3 linked regions of the Rhodopseudomonas palustris HaA2 genome follow. The protein of the gene in region 2 interacts with the protein of the main gene of each other region in a pairwise test. Links are inferred from orthologs where the notes say so. Each region holds a gene or a part of one and is shown on either strand. Other genes may lie near its edges.

Region 1 (8,583 bases), 2.5 Mb from region 2 along the record:
GCACCATCCTTGAAAGGCGTGACCAAGGCGGTGAACGACCCCCGGAAATTCGTCTTGGCTGCCATACTGTTCTCCTGACGCGCAGTCCCTGTGAACCTTTCATAACGGGTGCCGCGCGGCCGCGAAAGGCCCGCGACAGGCGACAGGCTGTTCAGGGCCATCGCGCTCTGGAAGTCGCCGCAGCGCCGGACGACCCGGCCTTACAGCGTCTCGACCAGTTCCACGCCGGTGACCGCCTTGATCGCGCCGGCGATCTGCGGCGAAACCTGAAACCGGCCCGGCAACTCGAATTCGACCTCGGTGTGCGGATCGAGCCTCAGCACCAGCGCGATATTGCCCCCCGAGACCTTCGATTCCGGCGGCTGCAGCCGCTTCGTGATCGAATCGAGCGGCTTGGTGTCGCGCAGGAAGATCCGCAGCCCCTTCTGGGTCTTGGCGGCGGCGGCGTCGAGCGGCTCGGCGTGCAGCACGCGGGCGCGAACGTCCTCGCCCTGCAGTTCGGCGCCGAGTTGCAGCAGCACCGCGGCGCCCGGCTCCAGCACGTCGCGATATTGCGCGAGCCCCTCGGAGAACAGCACCGCCTCGAAATGCCCGGTCGGGTCGGACAGGCCCATGATGCCCATCTTGTTGCCGGTCTTGGTGCGCCGCTCCATCCGCGACACCACGGTGGCGGCGACCTTGCCGGCGGTGGCGCCGGATTTCACCGCCTTGCAGAATTCCGCCCAGGACTGCACCCGCAGCCGCTTCAGCGCGGTGGCGTAATCGTCGAGCGGGTGGCCGGACAGGAAGAAGCCGATCGCGTCGTATTCGCGCCGCAGCCGCTCCGCCGGCAGCCACGGCTCGATCTGCGGCAGCACCACCTGCGGCGCGTCGGCGAGCCCGCCGAACATGTCGTTCTGGCCTGAGGTCGCGGCCTCGTGGCTGCGCTGGCAGGCGGCGATGATCGCGTCGGCGCCGGCGAACACCCGCGCGCGATTACTGTCGAGACAATCGAACGCGCCGGCGGCCGCGAGGCTTTCGATCACCCGCTTGTTGATCGCGCGCGGATTGACCCGCGCTGCGAAATCCGCGAGCGAGGCGAACGGCTTGTCGCCGCGCGCCTCGACGATCATCTGCACCGCCTGCAGGCCGACGCCTTTCAGGCCGGCGAGCGCGTAGTAGATGGTGTTGGCGCCGACCTCGAAGGTCGGGCCGGAGCGATTGACCGACGGCGCCTCGACCTTGATGCCGAGCCGCTGCGCCTCGGCGCGGAATTCCGACAGCTTGTCGGTGTTGTTGAGGTCGAGCGTCATCGACGCCGCGATGAATTCGACCGGATAATGCGCCTTCATGTAGGCGGTGTGATAGGACACCAGCGCATAGGCGGCGGCGTGGCTCTTGTTGAAGCCGTAGTCGGCGAATTTCGCCAACAGATCGAAGATGGTGTCGGCGGAGTCCTTCGGCACACCGTTCTTGGTCGCGCCCTCGACGAAGATGGCACGCTGCTTCTCCATCTCGGCGCGGATCTTCTTGCCCATCGCGCGGCGCAGCAGGTCGGCTTCGCCGAGCGAATAGCCGGCCATCACCTGGGCGATCTGCATCACCTGTTCCTGGTAGATGATGACGCCGAAGGTCTCCTTCAGGATCGGCTCCAGCATCGGATGCAGATATTCCGACTCCTCGTCGCCGTGTTTGCGGGCGCAATAGGTCGGAATGTTCGCCATCGGGCCCGGGCGATACAGCGCGACCAGCGCGATGATGTCCTCGAAGCGGTCGGGGCGCATGTCCACCAGCGCACGCCGCATGCCCTGGCTTTCAACCTGGAACACGCCGACCACGTCGCCGCGCGCCAGCATCTGATAGCTGACCGGGTCCTCGATTCCCAGCGTCGCCAGATCGATATGGATGTCGCGCTGCTTCAAGAGCTTCACCGCGACGTCGAGCACCGTCAGCGTCTTGAGGCCGAGGAAGTCGAACTTCACCAGCCCCGCCGGCTCGACCCATTTCATGTTGAACTGGGTGACCGGCATGTCTGATTTCGGATCGCGATACATCGGCACCAGATCGGACAGCGGCCGATCGCCGATCACGATGCCGGCGGCGTGGGTCGAGGCGTGCCGGGTCAGGCCCTCGAGCTTCTGCGCGATGTCGAAGGCGCGGGCGACGACCGGGTCCTCGTCGCGAAACGCCTGAAGCTTCGGCTCGCTTTCGATCGCCTGCTTCAGCGACACGGGTGCGGCCGGGTTCTGCGGCACCAGCTTGGTCAGCTTGTCGACCTGGCCGTACGGCATCTGCAGCACGCGGCCGACGTCGCGCAGCACGCCGCGCGCCTGCAGCGTGCCGAAGGTGATGATCTGCGCGACCTGGTCGCGGCCGTAACGGTGCTGGACGTATTCGATCACTTCGCCGCGGCGGTCCTGGCAGAAATCGATGTCGAAGTCCGGCATCGAGACGCGTTCCGGATTGAGGAAGCGCTCGAACAGCAGACCGAAGCGGATCGGATCGAGGTCGGTGATGGTCAGCGAATACGCCACCAGCGAGCCGGCACCGGAGCCGCGGCCCGGCCCGACCGGGATGCCGTGGGCCTTGGCCCATTTGATGAAGTCCGACACGATCAGGAAGTAGCCGGCGTATTTCATCCGGGTGATGACGTCGAGTTCGAAGGCGAGGCGCTTCTGGTAGTCCTCTTCGGTCATGCCCTGCGACAGGCCGTGGACGCGCATGCGGTCCGCGAGCCCCTGCTCGGCCTGGCGACGCAGCTCGGCCGCTTCCGCGGCGGCCGCCTCCTCGGCGTCGTTGACGCTGGCGCCGACGGTGAACAGCGGCAGGATCGGCTTGCGGGTCAGCGGCCGATAGGCGCAGCGCTGCGCGATCTCGACCGTCGAGGCCAGCGCCTCCGGCAAATCGGCGAACAGCACCGCCATTTCGGCGCGGGTCTTGAAGCGGTGGTCGGGCGTGAGCTGGACGCGATCGGTCTCGGCGATCAGCTTGCCGGAGGCGATGCACAGCAGCGCGTCGTGGGCCTCGAAATCGTCGGCGGTGGCGAAATGCGGCTCGTTGGTCGCGACCAGCGGCAGCCCCATGTCGTAGGCGATGTCGATCAGGCCGGCTTCGGCGCGCCGTTCGACATCGGTGTTGTGGCGCTGCAGCTCGACATAGAGCCGGTCGCCGAACGCCTGCGCCAGCCGCTCGCAGCGCAGCCGGCCGAGCGCCGGGTCGGTCAGCATCGCCAGCGAGATCGGCCCCTCCGGCCCGCCGGTCAGCGCGATCACGTCGTCGGTCTCGCCATCCAGCCAGTCGAACTTGATGTGCGGCGGCTGGTTCACCGGGGTTTCGAGGAAGGCCCGCGAGTTCAGCCGCATCAGGCTGCGGTAGCCGCGCTCGCGCGTCGCCAGCAGCACCACCCGCGCCGGCGCCGCCAGCGCCGCGTTGCGTGAGGTCGGATCCTGGTCGCCGAAGTCGATGCCGAGTTCGAGGCCGACGATCGGCTGAATGCCGCTGCCCGCGAGCTTATCGGAGAATTCCAGCGCACCGAACATGTTGTCGGTGTCGGTCAGCGCCAGCGCCGGCTGGTGGTCGGCCTTGGCGAGGTCCGCCAGCCGCGCGATCTTCATCGAGCCTTTCAGCAGCGAATAGGCCGAGTGAACGTGCAGATGGACGAATCCGGCTTGGCTCATCGGCGGTGCGGCTTTCGATCGGGCGTGAATGGCGTGCGGTGAGAAGGTGCTCAGCCGGCGCGCTGAGCGCAGCCGACTCGGCCGGAATGGTGATCCGCCCGCCACGGCCGCGCAAGCCAGCCGCGCACCCTTATCCCCGCTGTTGCCGCCTCGCTCTGCAGCTTCGCTTTCCGCCGGCTCAGAGCTGCGGCAGCACCTGGGCCCACACCGCCACCATGCTGATGAACAGCGCAATCGACGTCAACGCCGCAGCTTCCTGAATGAAGATCTTCAACATCGTCCGCTCCCTGACCACGTGAACATACGCAGAACATTGTTCTCATTTTGTTCTGACGTCAAGGTACCCGCATCGGGGCGTTCGGGAAGCGTTAACAAAACGTCGACATCCCCGTTATTCAGCCATGACCCTTCGGCTGTCCGCCGCTTTGACGTAAAATAGTCGCGGGCGCACCGGATGAGCGATGAGTCTACAGCCGCCTGGGTGCCGGGCTTCGGCTGGATCGGCCCCTCATTTCGGAGATTTCGATGCGCGTCCTGTCTGCGGTTCTACTGGCTGCCCTGGCGTCGCCCTTAGCCCTGCCCTCGGCGGCCGTGGCGCAAACCCAAGCCCCTTACGACAACTATCCGGTCTGCCTGCGGATCTACGGTCCGGTGCGGTTCGACCAGTGCCGCTATGTCTCGATCGAGCAATGCCAGCCGGCCGCCCAGGGCATCGCCGGGCAATGCGTCACAAACCCATGGTATCAACCGCCCGCCGGCCCGGCGCGGCGGCAGCGCACGCGCTGACCGGGCGCGCGACCGAGGAGACGACAATGCGCAAGACACTGCTGGTCGGGGTGCTGACCCTGCTGGGGTTGACCGGGATCGCGGAGGCTCGCGACTATCCTGTCTGCCTGCGGGTCTATCACAACTACCGCGACTGGTACGACGAGTGCAGCTACACGTCGATCCCGCAATGCCGGATGTCCGCCTCCGGCCGCGCCGCCGAATGTATCGAAAACCCGTGGTACACCGCGCCGCAGCCCGCGAAGAAGAAGCTGCGCAAGCAACGCCGCCGGCACTGAGGTGCCGGGGCATAGCGTGACCGAGGGACCGGAGTGCCGCGCGCCCGATCGCCCTGCTGTGTCCGCCCCCACGTCCCAGCGTCATCGCCCGGCTTTTGACCGGGCGACCCAGTAATCCGGAGCGTCTGCCCTTGAGCAACAGCCGCTCTGGAATACTGGATCACCCGCATTCGCGGGTGATGACGAAGGAGGAGTCGTGAAGCTTGCGGTGCTCGTTTCAGATTCCGGGTTCGCTCGCTCACGCGAGCGCCCCGGAATGACGAACTGCCGCCGCCGCGCCTATTCCAGTTCGACGACCACGCCGTTTTCGAGCGACACCCGGCGATCCATCCGGCCGGCCAGCTCCATGTTGTGGGTGGCGATCAGCATCGCCACGCGGGTCGCCCGCACCAATTGCATCAGCGCCTGGAAGACGTGATCGGCGGTGTGCGGGTCGAGATTGCCGGTCGGCTCGTCGGCGAACAGGACGCGGGGGGCATTCGCGACGGCGCGCGCAATGGCGACACGCTGCTGCTCGCCGCCGGACAGTTCGGCGGGGCGATGGGTGATGCGATCGGCGAGTCCGAGATAAGCCAGGATCTCCTTGGCGCGGCTGACGGTCTCGCTGCGCTTCAGGCCGCGGATCATCTGCGGCATCATCACGTTTTCCAGCGCGGTGAATTCCGGCAGCAGCCGGTGCGACTGGTAGACGAAGCCGATGTCGGTGCGGCGGATCTGGGTGCGCTCGGCGTCGGTCAGCGCCGAGGTCGCGGCGCCGCCGACATAGACCTCGCCCTCGTCGGGATGCTCCAGCAGGCCGGCGATGTGCAGCAGCGTCGATTTGCCGGAGCCCGACGGCGCCACCAGCGCCACCGACTGCCCCGCCCACAGCGCCAGCTTGGCGCCGTCGAGGATCGTCAGCGTGGCTTCGCCCTGCGTGTATTGCCGCTTGATGTCGTGAAGGTAGACGACCGGGATGTCTTCTGCGTCCTGCTCCATTGCGGCCTCACTCATAGCGGAGCGCGTCGACGGGATCGAGCCGCGCCGCGCGCCACGACGGATATAGCGTCGCCAGGAAGGACAGCGTCAGCGCCATGATCACCACCGCGCTGGTCTCGGCGAAATCGACCTCGGCCGGCAGCTTCGACAGGAAGTACAGCTCCGGCGAAAACAGCTCGGTATTGGTCACCCAGGACAGGAATTGCCGGATCGATTCGATGTTCAGGCAGATCACCAGCCCGACGACGAAGCCGGTCAGCGTGCCGACCACGCCGATCGCAGCGCCGGTGATCAGGAACACCCGCATGATCGATCCTTGCGTCGCCCCCATGGTGCGCAGGATGGCGATATCGCTGCCCTTGTCCTTCACCAGCATGATCAGGCCGGAGACGATGTTGAGCGCCGCCACCAGCACGATCAGCGTCAGGATCAGGAACATCACGTTGCGCTCGACCTGCAGCGCGTTGAAGAAGGTCGAATTGCGCTGCCGCCAATCGACCAGGAACACCGGCCGGCCTGCGGCCTCGGTGACGCTCTTGCGGAAGGCGTCGATCCTGTCCGGATTGGTGGTGTAGACCTCGATCGCGGTGACGTCGTTATTGCGGTTGAAATAGGCCTGCGCCTCCTTCAGCGGCATGAACACGAAGGTCGAGTCGTATTCCGACATGCCGATCTCGAACACGGCGGCGATCTTGTACGGCTTGATCCGCGGCGTGGTGCCCATCGGCGTCACCGCGCCGCGCGGCGCCACCAGCGTGACGCTGTCGCCGGCGTGCAGCGACAATTGATCGGCGAGCCTGCGCCCGATCGCGACGCCCTGCCCTTCGTCGAAGCCGTCGAGCGTGCCCTGCTTGATGTGATTGGCGATCGACGACAGATTGTTGAGGTCGTCGGCGCGGATGCCGCGCACCAGCACGCCGGAGGCATTGAACGGCGACGACGCCAGCGCCTGGCCGTCGATCACCGGCGCCGCGAGCTTGATGCCCGCCACGCCGCTGATGCGATCGGCGACCTCTTTCCAGTCGGTCAGCGGGCTTTCCAGCGGCTGCACCAGCAGATGGCCGTTGAGGCCGAGGATCTTGTCGAGCAGTTCCTTGCGGAAGCCGTTCATCACCGCCATCACGATGATCAGCGTCGCGACGCCGAGCATGATGCCGAGAAACGAGAACCCGGCGATCACCGAGATGAACCCCTCACGGCGGCGCGCGCGGAGGTAGCGCCCGGACAGGAGCCATTCGAATGGCGCAAAAGGAGGAGTTCGAACTGGCTCAGTCATGCTGTGATCCATGCTCCGAATTTCACACGATTCGGGCTAATTTCAGCCGAGCCGCCAGTGGATAAATCTTACGGCGCGAGCCGTGCGACCGTCTCCGCCAGCGCGATATTCTCGCGCGAGCCGTCACTGCGCCGCTTCAGTTCGATCTTGCCGTCGGCGAGGCCCTTCGGCCCGACCAGCACCTGCCACGGAATTCCGATCAGATCCGCAGTCGCGAATTTCGCGCCGGCGCGCTGATCGGTGTCGTCGTACAGCACGTCGACGCCCTTGGCGGCGAGCTCCTTGTAGAGCTGTTCGCAGGCCGCATCGGTCGCGGCGTCACCCTGCTTGAGGTTCAGGATTGCGACCCGGAACGGCGCCACCTCCTCCGGCCAGATGATGCCGTTGTCGTCGTGGCACGCCTCGATGATCGCGCCGACGAGGCGCGACACGCCGACGCCGTAGGAGCCGCCGTGGATCGGCGCATCGGTGCCGTCGGGACCGGCGACATTGGCCTTCATCGAGTCGGAATATTTGGTGCCGAAATAGAAGATCTGGCCGACCTCGATGCCGCGGGTGTGCAGCCGGTTGGCTTCCGGCACTTCGCTCTCGTAGCGCACGGCGTCGTGGACGTCCTCGGTCGCGGCGTAGACCGATGTCCATTGCTTGATGATCGGCGTCAGATCTCCGTCATAATCGACGGTCTCGTCCGGCACCGGCAGGCTCAGCACGTCGCGGTCGCAATACACGCCGGACTCGCCGGTCTCGGCCAGCACGATGAACTCGTGGCTGAGGTCGCCGCCGATCGGTCCGGTCTCGGCGCGCATCGGGATCGCCTTCAGCCCCATCCGCGCGAAGGTCCGCAAGTAAGCGACGAACATCCGGTTGTACGACTTGCGCGCGGCGGCTTCATCGACGTCGAACGAATAGGCGTCCTTCATCAGGAACTCGCGGCCGCGCATCACGCCGAAGCGCGGACGCTGCTCGTCGCGGAACTTCCACTGGATGTGATAGAGGTTGAGCGGCAGGCTCTTGTACGACTTCACATAGGCGCGGAAGATCTCGGTGATCATTTCCTCGTTGGTCGGCCCGTACAGCAGCTCGCGCTTGTGGCGGTCGCTGATCCGCAGCATCTCCGGACCATAGGCGTCGTAGCGGCCGCTCTCGCGCCACAGATCGGCGAGTTGCAGCGTCGGCATCAACAGCTCGATCGCGCCGGCGCGGTTCTGCTCCTCTCGCACGATCTGCTCGATCTTCTTCAGCACCCGATGGCCGAGCGGCAGCCAGGCATAGATGCCGGCGGCCTCCTGCCGCAGCATCCCGGCGCGCAGCATCAGCCGATGCGAGACGATCTCGGCTTCCTTCGGGTTTTCCTTCAGGATCGGCAGAAAGAATCGCGACAAACGCATGGGATTTGCTCAAGAATCAGGGGGAAGCAGGTTTGCGCCAGTGAAACCGGATCGGGCGGCAAAACACAAGGGCGCGGCCGCCCAACTTTGCGAAAACTGCCGGAATCTACGCCACTTTGCGGTCGGCGCCGGCATCCGCGATTACCGGATCACAACCGGCGCCGCGATGGTCACTTTGTCGAAATCCGAGATCAGGATGCCGAGCGTCAGCGACCAGCGCC
Region 2 (7,545 bases):
CGCGGCCGTGTTCGACCAGCCGCTTGGCCTTCTCGATCACCATCTCGGCGACCTGGACGTGGCGCACCGCGGGTTCGTCGAAGGTCGAGGACACCACCTCGCCCTTCACCGAGCGCTGCATGTCGGTGACTTCTTCCGGCCGCTCGTCGATCAGCAGCACGATCAGATAGCATTCCGGATGATTGGCGGTGATCGAATGCGCGATGTTCTGCATCAGCACGGTCTTGCCTGTGCGCGGCGGCGCCACGATCAGCGCGCGCTGACCCTTGCCGATCGGCGCCACGATGTCGATCACCCGCGCCGACAGATCCTTGCGGGTCGGATCGTCGATCTCGAGCCGGAAGCGCTCGTCCGGAAACAGCGGCGTCAGATTGTCGAAATTGACCTTGTGCTTGGACTTCTCGGGGTCCTCGAAGTTCAGCGTATTGACCTTGAGCAGCGCGAAGTAGCGTTCGCCTTCCTTCGGACTGCGGATGTGGCCCTCGATGGTGTCGCCGGTGCGCAGGCCAAAACGGCGGATCTGGGACGGCGAAACGTAGATGTCGTCCGGACCCGGCAAATAGTTGGCATCGGGCGAACGCAGGAAGCCGAAGCCGTCGGACAGAACCTCGACGACGCCTTCACCGATGATATCGGTTTCCTTGGCCGACAGTTGCTTCAGGCAGGCGAACATCAGCTCCTGCTTGCGCATCGTGCTGGCATTCTCGACCCCCAGCTCTTCGGCGAACGAGACGAGCTCGGCCGGCGTCTTGGCCTTGAGGTCTGAAAGTTTCATTTCCCGCATTGGGATGGTCCTGTGGAATAAAACCGAGAGAGGGGATTCGTCAGCGGAAGAGAGCGGGGGACTGGAAAATACAGAGAGGCCGCAGGTCTTCGGGTCGATGACGTCTTTGAGCAAGGAAGGTGCGGAGAGGCTTCAAACCCGATGCGGCGGCCGGTTCAAACAAAACCAGATCGCAACCACATTCGCCTGCTTTTAGGTGGGACAGCCGAACTATAGAAAATCGTCAGGCCGCACGCAAGGCGTTCAGTGTCCCGCCATCGCCCGATTTTTCGCCATCAGAACGGCTTGACGATCACAAAGATCACTGCGGCGATCATCAGAACCGTGGGTATCTCGTTGATCACCCGATAGAATTTATGTGTCCGCGTGTTCCGGTCTGCGGCGAAATCGCGCACGTAGCGCCCCAGCATCAGGTGGATCACCGTCATCAGCACCACCGCGCCGAGCTTGGCGTGAAACCAGCCGGAGGTGAAATAGCTCTGCTCCCAGGCGATCACCAGGCCGGCGGCCCAGGCGACCATCATGGCCGGATTCATGATCGCCTTGTACAGCCGGCGTTCCATGATCTTGAAGGTCTCGGACTGAACCGAGCCGATCTCTGCGCTGCAGTGGTAGACGAACAGCCGCGGCATGTAGAGCATTCCGGCCATCCACGAGATCACCGCGACGACGTGCAGGGTCTTCACCCAAAGATAGATATCGGTCCAGTCGATCATCGGTCGCCCCACCGGCCGCGCGGAATTCCAGAGCCGATCTGGAACGCACCGCCCGCACAGCGCGTTACTCGAATGCGCGATCACGGAGTTTTCCGCAAGCTCCACTCCTCTAAACAATATTTATAGATTCTTAGGGTTTGAGTCGTAGTGTCGGGGGATTGTGCCGGCGCAACAGACGCTGCGGCTTGTCCTTGCACCATCCACATGTGCACAGCCCAGGGCGATGTCTGCCTGAAACGGCTTGGACCTTTGAACACGGGCGCTCGCGCCGTGATCCGGTCTCTTTATCAAGAGACAAATCCACATTCACCCGCTAACCTCGACACCATCCCGTGACGATTTCCTCACCCGAGGCCTGTGAAGAAAAAACCGGGTTATCCCGCCCGTGCCGGCCGCGGGGCCGCCATCCGGCGGCTTTCGCCCCGTTGTTCACAGGATACACAGGGTCATGATGCTGACCGACGGCAGCTATTTTCATCTCCATCTGGTGTCCGACTCGACCGGCGAAACCTTGATCACGGTGTCCCGCGCGGTCGCGGCGCAATACGCCAATGTCAATGCGGTGGAGCACGTCTACCCGCTGGTGCGCAGCCAGAAGCAGCTCGACCGCGTGCTGCAGGAGATCGAGGAATCGCCCGGCATCGTGCTGTTCACCCTGCTGGAGGGTGAACTGGTTGCCCGGCTCGAAGCCAAGTGCCAGGAGATCAACAGCCCGAGCCTGTCGATCATCGGCCCGGTGATGCAATTGTTCGAGGCCTATCTCGGCGCCTCCACCACCGGCCGGGTCGGCGCGCAGCACACTTTGAACGCCGAATATTTCAAGCGCATCGACGCGCTGAACTACTCGATGATGCACGACGACGGCCAGCATGTCGAAGGCCTCGAAGAGGCCGATGTGGTGCTGGTCGGTGTATCGCGCACCTCGAAGACGCCGACCTCGATCTATCTCGCCAATCGCGGCATTCGCACCGCCAACGTGCCGCTGGTCGCCGGGATACCAATTCCGCATCAGCTCGAAACCCTGAAGAAGCCGCTGGTGGTCAGCCTGCACGCCTCGCCCGAACGGCTGATCCAGGTCCGGCAGAACCGGCTGCTCAGCCTCGGCGCCGGCGCCGGCAACGATTCCTATATCGACCGCCAGTCCGTCACCGACGAGGTGTTGCTGGCGCGCAAGCTCAGCGCCAAATACGGCTGGTCGCTGCTCGACGTCACCCGTCGGTCGATCGAGGAGACCGCGGCCGCGATCATGAAGCTGCTCGCCGATCGGCAACGCCAGAGGATGTCCGAATGACGCTGTGGCTCGGCCCCGGGCCGCTGGTGCTGGCCTCGCAGAGCCGCGCCCGGCAGGCGCTGTTGAGCAATGCCGGGATTCCGTTCGACGCGATCCCGGCCGACATCGACGAGCGCGGCATCGCCAAAGCTTCCGGCCTGTCGGCGCCCGGCGAGATCGCCGCGCTGCTGGCGCAGGAGAAGGCCGCGTTCGTCTCGAATCATCACCCCGGCCGCCTGGTGCTCGGCGCCGACCAGACGCTGGCGCTGGGTGCGCGCGGCTTCAACAAGCCGGCCGACCGCAATGAGGCGGCAAAGCAATTGCGCGAACTCGCCGGCCGCCGCCACGAGCTCCATGCCGCGATCGCCCTGGTGCGCAACGGCGTCACGCTGTTCGCCGATGTGTCGATCGCCCGGATGACGATGCGGCCGTTGAACGATGAGGAGATCGCCGCCTATCTCGACCTGGCCGGCGACAAGGCGACATCGAGCGTCGGCGGCTATCAGGTCGAGGGTCTCGGCGTGCATCTGTTCGACGGCATCCACGGCGACCATTTCACCATTCTGGGCCTGCCGCTGTTGCCCTTGCTCGGCTTTCTGCGTAGCCAGAAACTGCTGGCGTTCTGACGAGAGCCGGCCAAAAAGCGGAGGGGCGGAATGCTGGTACTCGGGCTCACCGGGTCGATCGGAATGGGGAAATCCACCACCGCGAAGCTGTTCGGGGAGGCCGGGGTGCCGGTCTACGACGCCGACGCCACCGTGCATCAGATCTACGAAGGCGAAGCGGTGCCGGCGATCGAAGCGGCGTTTCCAGGCACCACGGTCGACGGCAAGGTCGACCGCGCGCTGTTGTCGGAGAAGGTCGTGCATGATTCCGATGCGATGAAGCGGCTGGAGCAAATCGTGCATCCGATGCTGCGCAGCCATCACCAGAACTTCCTCGACGACGCCGAGGCCTCCGGCGCACCGGTCGCGGTGGTCGATGTGCCGCTGCTGTTCGAAACCGGCGGCGAGAAGCGGGTCGATGCGGTCGTCGTCGTCACCACCTCGCCCGAGGTGCAGCGCGAGCGAATCCTGGCGCGTGAGAACATGACTCCCGAAAAGCTCGACGCCATCCTGGCGCGGCAGATGCCCGACGCCGAAAAGCGCCGGCGCGCGGATTTCGTGGTGGATACCTCGCACGGACTCGATCCGGTGCGCGCGCAGATCCGCGAAATCCTCGACGCGGCTGCTAGGATGCCTCGCCGGCGGCCGTGATTCGCCGGCGACAACCGGCGGCCCTTCTGCAATGCGCGAAATCGTTCTCGATACCGAAACCACCGGCCTCGATCCGCTGCGCGGCGACCGGCTGGTCGAGATCGGCTGTGTCGAAATCTACAACCGGATGCCAACCGGGCAGGTCTATCACCAATACATCAATCCCGAGCGCGACATGCCGGCCGAGGCCTTCGCGGTGCACGGGCTGTCCAGCGAGTTTCTGGCCGACAAGCCGGTCTTTGCGCAGGTCGCCGACGCGTTCATCGACTTCATCGGCGATGCGCCGCTGGTGATCCACAACGCTTCGTTCGACATCGGCTTCATCAACGCCGAACTGGCGCGGCTGTCGCGGGCGGCGATCCCGCGCGAGCGGCTGGTCGATACGCTGCTGCTGGCGCGGCGCAAGCATCCCGGCGTGTCGAACCGGCTCGACGATCTGTGCTCGCGCTATGCGATCGACAATTCGCGCCGCACCAAGCACGGCGCGCTGCTCGACGCCGAGCTGCTGGCCGAAGTCTATATCGATCTGATCGGCGCGCGGCAGTCGCAACTGATTCTGGCGGAAGTTCCGTCGGAGCGCAGCGGCGCCGGCGGCGACACGCCGCGCCGGCAGCGTTCGATCGCGCTGACGCCTCGCGTCACCGATGCGGACCTCGAGGCCCACCGCGCTTTCATCGCCCTGATGGGCGACAAGGCGATCTGGAACGAATACACGGCCGCCGCCTGAGCGGCGCGGATCCCCACGGCCCACACGCCTGGGCTTGTCCCGGGCATTCCCGTCTCGATGCATCCACCCTGAAAACGTCAATGGCCGGGACAAGCCTGGCCATCACGACGTTTCAGATCTCAGTTCGAGCCGAGAATCAGCTCGGCTGGCCCTGCTGCTGGGCGCGCTCGAGGTTCTGGCGGTACAGGCCGACGAAGTCGACCGGGTCGAGCATCAGCGGCGGGAAGCCGCCGTCGCGGACCGCGCTGGCGATGATCTCGCGGGCGAACGGGAACAGCAGCCGGGGGCATTCGATCATGATCAGCGGGTGCAGATTCTCCTGCGGCACGTTGACGATCCGGAACACGCCCGCATAGGCGAGCTCGAAGCTGAACAGCACGGTGCTGCCGGATTCGGCCTTGCCCTCGATCGACAGCGTCACCTCGAACTCGTTCTCGGCGAGGTTGTTGGCGCCGACATTGATCTGGATGTTGATCGCCGGCTGGCTCTGCTGCGGGGCCAGCGACGCCGGGGCGTTCGGGTTCTCGAACGACAGATCCTTGGTGTACTGCGCCAGCACGTTGAGCTGCGGCGGAGCGGCGGCTTCCGGAGGCGTGCCGTTTCCGTTGGTCATCGAAATCTCTCCTGAAGCGTGCGGGAAGCTCCGGCCGGTGATGCGGCGGCCTTCGCGCGAGGGGCGGGTGATTGTATCGGCGAGTGGCTATCATAGGCCCGCGGCCATCCACAAGGTGGACCGAAGCAGCAGCCTGCGCGCTCCGGGCGGTCGCCGCGAATTCCGCGGGCGGCGCCGCCCCCCGGGGCGGACCCGCATCTTGCCCAAATCGCTGGCGGAATGAACTTTCTTACAATGATCCGGTTTCCCCGTTGCGCCGAACGGCCTACATTCGGATCATCAACGCCCGGCCGCGGCGCGACGGGGCTTGCCAACCGGGTTGGCTGTGCCAAAACGCGCCATTGGCTGGGACAGGTTCCTCACTACATGTGAGGGCCGGCCCGCATCGTGATTCTGGGCCGTCGAGCCGCGGGTGCAGACCGCACCTTTCAGGCCGGCGCCGATGAGAAAGTGAAGCGACGTGGATATCTACACCATCATCTTCCTTGCGCTTGCGGTGTTCATCTTCCTGCGTCTGCGCAACGTCTTGGGGCAGCGGACCGGCAGCGAGCGTCCGCCGTTCGACCGCGCCGCGGCGCGGGACATGATCCCGGGCAAGCAGGACACCAATGTCGTGTCGATGCCGGGCTCGGTGATCGACCAGTCCCCGATTGCTCCGAGCGCCGACGTCGTTCCGCCGTCGGATCGCTGGAAGGGCATCGCCGAGCCGGATTCGCCGCTGGAGCACGGCCTCAATGCGGTGTTCACCCAGGATTCGTCGTTCGACGCCAACCATTTCCTCTCGGGCGCCAAGGGCGCTTACGAGATGATCGTGATGGCGTTCGCCAATGGCGACCGCCGCGCGCTGAAGGACCTGCTGTCGAGCGAAGTCTATGAGAGCTTCGAGGCGGCGATCAAGGATCGCGAGAAGAACGAACTGAAGACCGAGACACGCTTCGTCGCGATCGAGAAGGCCGAACTGCTCGGCGCCGAAGTGCGCGACCACGTCGCCCAGCTCACCGTGAAGTTCGTGTCGCAGATGATCTCGGTCACCCGCGACAAGGCCGGCGCTGTCGTCGATGGCAGCCCCGACAAGGTCGCCGATATCACCGACGTTTGGACCTTCGCCCGCGATATCAGCTCGCGCGATCCGAACTGGAAGCTGGTTGGCACCGGAAACGAGCTCTAGCGCGCGGGGCGCAACGCGCTCTGCCTGGGCGCGCGGCGTGCTTGCCGCCGCCTTGCTGTTCGCGCCGGCTGCCGTCGAAGCCGGGCCGCGCCACCACCACTCCTCTGGCCATCATTCCTCTGGCCATCACGCCAAGCCCCACCACGCCGCCGCACACAAGCGGCATCGGCTGCCGGCCGGGCCGATCGAAATCCCCGGCGGGCAGTATGCCCCCGTGAGCTGGGACCAGGTCCCCGGCTGGGATTCCGACGATCAGCTCGCCGCCTTCAAGACGTTTCAGGCCAGCTGCCGGCCGGTTCTGGCCCGGCGCAAGCCGATGCCGGATACCAAGGCGCTCGGGTCGTCGTTGGTCGCGCCGTGCCGCGCGGCGCGTGTCGCCGAGATCTCCGACGCCGCTCAGGCCCGCCGCTTCTTCGAACGCCATTTCCTGCCGCTGCAGATCTCACGGGTCGGCGAGGACGCAGGCTTCGTCACCGGCTATTACGAGCCGATCGTCGACGGATCGCGTGTGCAGACCGACGTCTACAATGTGCCGGTGTATCGGCGGCCGTCCAACCTGTTCGTGCGCGGCTATTCGCAGGGCGCCGGCCTGCCCAATGGCGGGCCGGTGTATCGTAAGATCGGCCGGCGGAAGCTGGTGCCGTATTATGATCGCGCCGAGATCGAGGACGGCGCCATCGCCGGTCGCGGGCTGGAAATCTGCTGGCTGAAAAGCCAGACCGATCTCTTGTTCTCGCAGATTCAGGGCTCGGCCCGGGTCAGGCTCGAGGACGGCAGCTTCGTGCGCATCAATTACGACGCCCACAACGGCTATCCCTATACGCCGGTCGGCCGCATCCTGATCGATCGCGGCATCATCCCGAAAGAGCAGATGTCGATGCAGCGCATCCGCGAATGGATGGACGCCAATCCGGACGGCGCCAAGGAATTGCGGCGGGCCAACCGCTCCTTCGTGTTCTTCCGCGAGGTCAGGCTGAAAGACGACGACGAGGCGGTCGGCGCGCAGGGCGT
Region 3 (7,448 bases), 310 kb from region 2 along the record:
TTCTCGGCCGCACCGATGCGCTGGCGGTGCTGGCTTTCGTGGTGCTGTTCAAATTCACCGACGCGTTCTCCGGCACCATGACGGCGCCGTTCGTGATCGATCTCGGCTTTTCGCGCAATGACTACGCCGCGATTGTGAAAGGCGTCGGCCTCGCCGCCACGCTGATCGGCGGTTTCGCCGGCGGTTACGTGGCGCGGCGCTATTCGCTGGTGACGAGCCTGTGGATCGGCGCGGTGCTGCAGGCGCTGTCGAATCTGGCATTCGCCTGGCTGGCGACAGTCGGCGTCAACCAATGGGCGCTGGCGCTGGCGATTTCGGTCGAGAATTTCACCGGCGCGATCGGCACGGTGATCTTCGTCGCGTACCTGTCGGCGCTGTGCCAGAACCCGCTGCACACCGCCACGCAATATGCGCTGCTGACGGCGCTGTCGGCGGTGGGGCGGACGTACTTGTCGGCCGGCGCCGGCTATGTGGCGCAGGCGACCGGCTGGCCGGCGTTCTTCATCATCAGCGTCGCGGTGGCCGCGCCCAGCCTGGTGCTCCTGCTGTGGCTGCAACGCCGCGGTCATTTCGCGGCTCTGGGGCCGGTCAAGGTGTGAGGGGGATTTCGCAAAGCGTCATTGCGAGCCAACGGGTCGGCGCTTCGCGCCGCCCGATGACAGGCTCCGCGAAGCAATGCGGCCTTCTCGAGTGCAGGATCGTCATCCTGAGGTGCGCGCGTAGCGCGCCTCGAAGGATGCGGCCCCGAGGTCCCTGCGGCTCATCCTTCGAGGCCCGCCGCGCCGCGCACAGCGCGGCCCAGCGGGCACCTCAGGATGACGGCGGCAACTGGATCGCGAGCGCTGATCCCATCAAAAGCAGAACTGCTTAGTTCACCAGGCTCCACTTCGTCACCACGGCCTCGCTGTACTGCCCGGCCTCCTCGGCGCAGGCGACGGATTCGACCTTCAGCGCCACGTTCTTGCCGAGATGCGATTTGAGCTGCGCCGCCTGGGCGTCGCTGGCCGGCACGATCTGGAAGGTTTCCGGCCCGTTCTCGAGATTGCACAGGCCGGACGGCGGCGGCAGCCGGCGCGGCTCGCTGACGAGCTGATACACCGGCACCTTCTTGCCCTTGGCCCTGGCGCGCGAGCGCATCGCGGTGAGTTCGCCGCTGAGCACGTCGCCCACCTTCATCGCCTTCGGCTTCGGCAGCGCCGCCTGACTTTCGGCGGCCTGCGCAAGCGCTGGCGGGACCGGGAGCACCATCAGCGCGGCGACAATCAGCGAGGATTTCAGCAGTCGTTCGATCATCAGGTCCATTTCCGGTGGTTCAGAACAGGGTCCGCTGCCGCATCGCGGCCGACAGCGTGCCTTCGTCGAGATAGTCGAGTTCGCCGCCGACCGGGACGCCGTGGGCCAGCCGTGTCACCTTGACGTTCGCGTCCTGCAGCAGGTCGGTGACGTAGTGCGCCGTGGTCTGGCCGTCGACCGTGGCGTTGAGCGCCAAAATGATCTCGCCGACCGCGGGATCATGGGCCCGCGCCACCAGCGCGTCGATGGTCAGATCGTCGGGGCCGACGCCGTCGAGCGGCGACAGCGTCGCGCCGAGCACGTGATAGCGGCCATTGGTGGCGGAAGCGCGTTCGAGCGCCCACAGATCGGCGACGTCGGCGACCACCACGATGATCGACGGATCGCGGCGCGGATCGGTGCACACCGTGCAGGGATTCTGCGTATCGATGTTGCCGCAGGTCTTGCACACCTCGATCTTGTCGATCGCGACCTGCAGCGCCGAGGCGAGCGGCGTCATCAGCGCGTCGCGCTTCTTGATCAGATGCAGCGCGGCGCGCCGCGCCGAGCGCGGGCCGAGCCCCGGCAGCCGCGCCAAAAGCTGGATCAGACGTTCGATCTCGGGGCCTGCGACCGCAATGGCCATCGGGACAGCTTATCCGTTTCGGTGAATCAGAGCGACGGCAGGCGTTGGGAGACGCCCGCCGGCCCGCCGGCGAGAAATTGCGAATCGGTATTTCTGGAAGACTAGCCCAGCCCGAGGCCGGGCGGCAGGCCGAGCCCGCCGGTCAGCGCCTGCATCTTCTCCTGCATCGCCGCTTCCGCCTTGCGATGCGCGTCGGCGAGCGCCGCGACCAGCAGATCCTCCAGCACCTCGCCTTCGTCCGCCTTCAGCAGCGACGGGTCGATCGAAACGCCGCGCACTTCCATCTTGGCGCTCATCCGGATCTTGACCAGGCCGCCGCCGGACAGGCCTTCGACCTCGATCTGATCGAGCTCCGCCTGCATCGCCTTCATCTTCGACTGCAGCTGCGCCGCCTGTTTCATCATGCCGAGGAAATCAGCCATGATCTGTTCCTTCTCGAAAGAGCCAGAATTCTCAAGAATCGTCGTCGTCGTCGACCGGATCGACGGCGCCTTCGATACCAGCATCGGTCTGGGCCGGCTCGGTGGCGAGCCGCCGCACCTCGATCACCTTGGCGCCGGGAAACCGCGCCAGCACCTCCTGCACCCGCGGATCGCTCTCCGCGGCGCGCTCGCGCTCGTTCTTCTGCGCCTCGTTCTGTGAGCGCAGCGTCGGCTGGCCCGGCTCGTTCGACACGATCACGGTCCAGCGCCGCCCGGTCCATTGTTCGAGCTTGCGGCCGAGCTCGCCGATCAGGCTGCGCGACGCGGTGCGCTCCAGCGCCAGTTCGAGCCGGCCGTCCTCGATCCGCACCAGCCGAACATCGGCTTCCAGCGCCATCCGGGTCATCACATCGCGCTTTTCCGACGCGAGCGCGACGAGCTGCGGGAAACTTGTGATCGTCAGCGCCGCGGGGGTCGGCTGCGGAGCCGCGGCGGGCTGCGGCCGCGCCATCGACGGCTGGCTCATCGTCGCGCCACCGCGCGGCGCCATTGCGGCCGGCGTAGCGTAATTTGGCGGAGCTGATGCCATTGCGGAGGGTGGAGCGGAGGGCGGAGCCGACGGCGCGTCACGCGGCGCACTGCCGCCGGACGGCAGCGAACCGCCGCCGCCGCCACCTTGCTCGATCATCCGGATCGCTTCATCCGGCGTCGGCAGATCGGCCGCGTACGCAATCCGCACCAGCACCATTTCGGCGGCTGCGGCGGGGCGCGTCGCGCCTTGCACTTCGGCGATGCCCTTGAGCAGCATCTGCCACATCCGCGACAGCACCCGCATCGACAGCCGGGTCGCAAATTCGCGCCCGCGCAGCCGCTCGGTCTCGCCGAACGCCACATTGTCGGCGGTCGCCGGCACGATCTTGACCCGCGTCACGAAGTTCACGAATTCGGCGAGATCGCTCAGCACCACCACCGGATCGGCGCCGGTGTCGTATTGATCGCGGAATTCCGCGAAGGCGGCGGCGATGTCGCCGCGCGCCAGCGCATCGAACAGCTCGATCACCCGGGTACGATCGGCGAGGCCGAGCATCTGCCGGACCTGATCGGCGCGCACCAGACCGGCCGCATGGGCGATCGCCTGATCGAACAGCGACAGCGAATCGCGCACCGAGCCTTCGGCGGCGCGGGCGATGATGCCGAGCGCTTCGGCCTCGACCTCGACGCCTTCTTTCTCGGCTATACCGCCGAGGTGCTTCATCAGCACGTCGGCCTCGACGCGGCGCAGATCGAAACGCTGGCAGCGCGACAGCACCGTCACCGGCACCTTGCGGATCTCGGTGGTGGCGAACACGAATTTGGCGTGCTCCGGCGGTTCCTCCAGCGTCTTCAGGAAAGCGTTGAACGCCGCCGTCGACAGCATGTGGACTTCGTCGATGATGTAGACCTTGTAGCGCGCGCTGGCCGGGGCGTAGCGCACGCTGTCGTTGATCTGGCGGACGTCGTCGACCCCGGTATGCGAGGCGGCGTCCATCTCCAGCACGTCCATGTGCCGGCTTTCCATGATCGCCTTGCAGTGCACGCCGTGCACCGGCATGTGGATGGTCGGCCCCTTCACCGAACCGTCCGGCAGCTCGTAATTCAGCGCCCGCGCCAGGATGCGCGCCGTGGTGGTCTTGCCGACGCCGCGGACGCCGGTGAGGATCCAGGCCTGCGGAATCCGCCCGGTATCGAACGCGTTGGAGACGGTGCGCACCACCGCTTCCTGGCCGATCAGGTCTTCGAAGCTGTTGGGACGATACTTACGCGCCAGCACCCGATAGGCGCCGGCCGGAGCGCCACCCGAGGCGCCTGCAGTCGGCGCGAGGCCGGTCCGATCCGAATCGTCCGAAGGGGTCGCGGGAGGGCCTGCGTCGGTCATCGGGCGTTCCGCAATGTGTTCTCTCTCGGGGCCGCATTGCGGAACGGGACGGAGGCTGTCCGGCGGGGACCCGGCCCGACACCCGTCCGACACCGGCACTGAAGGGTCGGCCGGATACGCCACCGTGGATCGACCGGCGCGCAACGGCCGGAAAAACGAGTAGGAGACTGACGAGCGACCCGATCCGGACCTCGTTAGGGCTGCTTCCTTCCGGACCTGACCCGGTTGGCGAGTGGCTCGTCCACCGCCAATCTCCCGGTCCCTATTTGGAGCCAAAACCGCCCGAATGCAAGCGGCCGCGCCGCGTCTTGGACCTTCGGACAGGGCGAGCCCCCAACGTTCCGGAGGCGGCGAGGAATTCAGCATCGCGCCGCCGCTTTCGTGCCATCGACCGAGTTGCTATGGAGAGGCGGGGCCCGTACCCGCAACCACGCAAGAGCCCGCTTTTGCCAACGGGCCGATGGAACCGACATGCCCGCCGATTGGTCGCTCAGTCCTCAGCTCGAAAAAGACACCATCAACATCGGCGATCTGCCGCTCAGCCGCGTGCTGGTGATCAAGGACGCGAATTATCCGTGGCTGCTGCTGGTGCCGCGCCGCGCCGGCGCAGTCGAGATCACCGACCTCGACGAGGTCGCGCAGGCGCAGTTGATGACGGAAATCTCCCGGGTCGGCCGCGCGCTCAAGGACATCACCAAATGCGACAAGCTGAACATCGCCGCCCTCGGCAATGTGGTGCCGCAGCTGCATGTCCATGTGATCGCGCGACGCGCCAACGACGCCGCCTGGCCGCGCCCGGTGTGGGGCGTGGTGCCGGCGCTGCCGCACGACGCCGAGGAAGTGCAGCACTTCATCAGCGCGCTGCGGCGCAAGATCTGGCTGGGCTGAGCCGATGAGCAGCGCCTTTCCGCTCGGCCAGCCGGCCTTCGTCAGCAACATCCTCGACCGCGCCGCGCATCTGCGCCGCGACGATTCCAAGCTGATGGCAATGGAGGACAAAAGCGACACCCGCGCCTATGTGGTGCATCGCGATTCGCTGGTGGTGAAGCACGAGGACGGCGGCCCGCGCGCGCTGCTGTCGATCAAGGAGGCGCTGTCGCTCGGCGCCAATCCCGGCACGATCTTCCTCGGCCTGCGCGACGGCGCGGCGGTGTTCGGCATGGGCATCGGCGCTACGGCAGTCGAGACGCTGATGACGCGCAGCGACGCCGGCATCGCCGAGCTGCGCGGCATGGCGATGCAGGGCATCCTGCCGCCGGAACAGCTGTCGGCGATCGCGATGGCGAAATCGATGGTCAGCTGGCACCAGCGCCACGGCTATTGCGCCAATTGCGGCACCCGCACGGCGATGACGCAGGGCGGCTGGAAGCGCGACTGCCCGAACTGCAAGGCCGAGCATTTTCCGCGCACCGACCCGGTGGTGATCATGCTGGTGACGTCCGGCGACAAATGCCTGCTCGGCCGGCAGAAGCCGTTTCCGGCCGGGATGTATTCGTGCCTCGCCGGCTTCGTCGAGGCGGCGGAGACGATCGAGGATGCGGTGCGTCGCGAGATTTTTGAGGAATCCGGCATCCGCTGTTCCGAGGTGCGCTACTACATGACGCAGCCGTGGCCGTACCCATCCTCGCTGATGATCGGTTGTACGGCGATCGCCACGACGGAAGACATCACCATCGATTTCACCGAACTCGAAGATGCGCGCTGGTTCTCGCGCGACGAGGCCGCCGCGATGCTCAATCGCCAGCATCCGGACGGCCTGGTCGGGCCGCACCCGTTCGCGATCGCGCATCATCTGGTCGGCCGCTGGCTGGAGCAGACATCATGACGAACACCGCAAAGCCCAAGCCGCGGATTCTCTGCGTCGGCATTCCGGTCCGCGACCTCACCTTCCGGATCGAGGCGGTGCCGGGCCGCGGCAACAAGATCCCCGCCAGTGCTTATGAAGAGATCTGCGGCGGCAATGCGCTCAATGCCGGGATAGGCATCGCGAGGCTCGGCGGCACCGCGACGATGTGCGGCCCGATGGGCGACGCGAGCGAAATCGCGGGGCGCTTCATCTTCGACAAGCTCGGCGAGGAAGGCATCGCGACCACCGGCCTGATCCACATGCCGGGGCTGGTGACGCCGATTTCCGCCGTGATGGTCGATCCGACCGGCGAGCGCACCATCGTCACCTTCCGTGATCCGCGACTGTGGAACGTCGCGTTGCCGGACGCCGATGCGCTGCTCGAGAACTGCGACGCCATCATGATCGAGAGCCGCTGCGCCGGCTTCGCCACGCCGCTGTGCGCCGAGGCGACCAGGCGCGGGATTCCGGTGGTGGTCGATATCGACAGCGCGATGGCGATGAACGAGGGCCTGCTGACGGCGTCGTCGCATCTGATCTTTTCGGCCGAAGCGCTGCACGCCACCGCCGGCGTCGCCGACGACGAAGCCGCGCTGACCAAGGTGGCGAAGCTGACGCATGCCTTCGTGGCCGTCACCCGCGGCCCGAAGGGGACGCTGTGGCTCGACGCCGACAAACAATTTCAGCAGACCCCGGCGTTCCCGGTGCACGTCGTCGACACGCTCGGCGCCGGCGACATCTTCCACGGCGGCTTCGCGGTGGCGTTCAGCGAGGGCCAGGACATTCCGAGCGCGCTGCGCTTCGCCTCCGCCGCGGCCGCGCTGAAATGCACCAGGCCCGGCGGCGCCTTCGCCTGCCCGGACCGCGCCGAGGTCGAGGCGTTTCTCGCCGACAAGCGGAAGTAATCAGCCGCGGCGCACGCGCGCGCAACGCCGCAGCCGTCTCGTGAGGCGCGGCTTCAGCCCGACGCGACCTCGTCGATTTTGAAGGCGCGCGAGGCGAACAGATCGCGGTCCGGCGCGAGCGGCGCCTCGTCGGCCGATGTCGGTGCCGGCGCCGCTGCGGCGGGCGCGGCGAAATCCAGTTCCTCGATCCGCGCGGCGCGGCGCTCGATCTTATCGGCCGAGACGAGAATCTGGCGGACGTCGTCGTTGACCTGGCCGAAATGCGTCTGCAGCTTGGTGACGCGCTCGCGCAGGCGCGCGAGATCGTCGCCGAGGCTCAGCACTTCGGTGCGGATCTGGTCGGCGGCATCGCGCATCCGCGCGTCTTTCAGGATCTGCTGCATCACTTGGATCGCCAGCATCAGCAGCGACGGCGACACCAGCACGATTCGCGCCCGATAGG

Evidence for each region.
Region 1: the proteins of dnaQ (region 2) and dnaE interact in binary tests that used the Escherichia coli proteins (3 or more experiments, as listed by UniProt). The link is inferred for Rhodopseudomonas palustris HaA2 from one-to-one orthologs.
Region 3: the proteins of dnaQ (region 2) and RPB_RS03405 interact in binary tests that used the Escherichia coli proteins (3 or more experiments, as listed by UniProt). The link is inferred for Rhodopseudomonas palustris HaA2 from one-to-one orthologs.

Annotation. Positions count from the first base shown.
Region 1 is NC_007778.1:2,978,600-2,987,182, reverse strand. Bases 1-4,003 are described here. They hold dnaE (DNA polymerase III subunit alpha), read right to left. Parts: upstream 3,657-4,003; coding sequence 201-3,656; downstream 1-200. Other genes in these bases: dapA (4-hydroxy-tetrahydrodipicolinate synthase), read right to left, coding at 1-65. Also shown: RPB_RS24160 (DUF3551 domain-containing protein), read left to right, coding at 4,182-4,442; RPB_RS13105 (DUF3551 domain-containing protein), read left to right, coding at 4,469-4,720; RPB_RS13100 (ABC transporter ATP-binding protein), read right to left, coding at 5,000-5,698; RPB_RS13095 (lipoprotein-releasing ABC transporter permease subunit), read right to left, coding at 5,706-6,986; proS (proline--tRNA ligase), read right to left, coding at 7,043-8,362; RPB_RS13085 (copper resistance CopC/CopD family protein), read right to left, coding at 8,504-8,583. UniProt on the Escherichia coli protein: DNA polymerase III is a complex, multichain enzyme responsible for most of the replicative synthesis in bacteria. This DNA polymerase also exhibits 3' to 5' exonuclease activity. The alpha chain is the DNA polymerase catalytic subunit.
Region 2 is NC_007778.1:438,848-446,392, forward strand. The notes cover bases 2,941-5,905. They hold dnaQ (DNA polymerase III subunit epsilon), read left to right. Parts: upstream 2,941-4,057; coding sequence 4,058-4,753; downstream 4,754-5,905. Other genes in these bases: RPB_RS02010 (Maf family protein), read left to right, coding at 2,941-3,396; coaE (dephospho-CoA kinase), read left to right, coding at 3,427-4,026; secB (protein-export chaperone SecB), read right to left, coding at 4,890-5,366; RPB_RS02030 (Tim44/TimA family putative adaptor protein), read left to right, coding at 5,827-5,905. Also shown: transcription termination factor Rho, read right to left, coding at 1-784; protoporphyrinogen oxidase HemJ, read right to left, coding at 1,060-1,500; RPB_RS02005 (pyruvate, water dikinase regulatory protein), read left to right, coding at 1,952-2,791; more of RPB_RS02010, read left to right, coding at 2,788-2,940; more of RPB_RS02030, read left to right, coding at 5,906-6,534; RPB_RS02035 (MltA domain-containing protein), read left to right, coding at 6,572-7,545. UniProt on the Escherichia coli protein: DNA polymerase III is a complex, multichain enzyme responsible for most of the replicative synthesis in bacteria. The epsilon subunit contain the editing function and is a proofreading 3'-5' exonuclease.
Region 3 is NC_007778.1:749,384-756,831, forward strand. The notes cover bases 1,814-4,681. They hold RPB_RS03405 (DNA polymerase III subunit gamma/tau), read right to left. Parts: upstream 4,256-4,681; coding sequence 2,372-4,255; downstream 1,814-2,371. Other genes in these bases: recR (recombination mediator RecR), read right to left, coding at 1,814-1,918; RPB_RS03400 (YbaB/EbfC family nucleoid-associated protein), read right to left, coding at 2,020-2,340. Also shown: RPB_RS03385 (AmpG family muropeptide MFS transporter), read left to right, coding at 1-599; RPB_RS03390 (hypothetical protein), read right to left, coding at 868-1,302; more of recR, read right to left, coding at 1,313-1,813; RPB_RS03410 (HIT domain-containing protein), read left to right, coding at 4,727-5,143; nudC (NAD(+) diphosphatase), read left to right, coding at 5,148-6,080; RPB_RS03420 (sugar kinase), read left to right, coding at 6,077-7,006; RPB_RS03425 (DNA recombination protein RmuC), read right to left, coding at 7,060-7,448. UniProt on the Escherichia coli protein: Part of the beta sliding clamp loading complex, which hydrolyzes ATP to load the beta clamp onto primed DNA to form the DNA replication pre-initiation complex.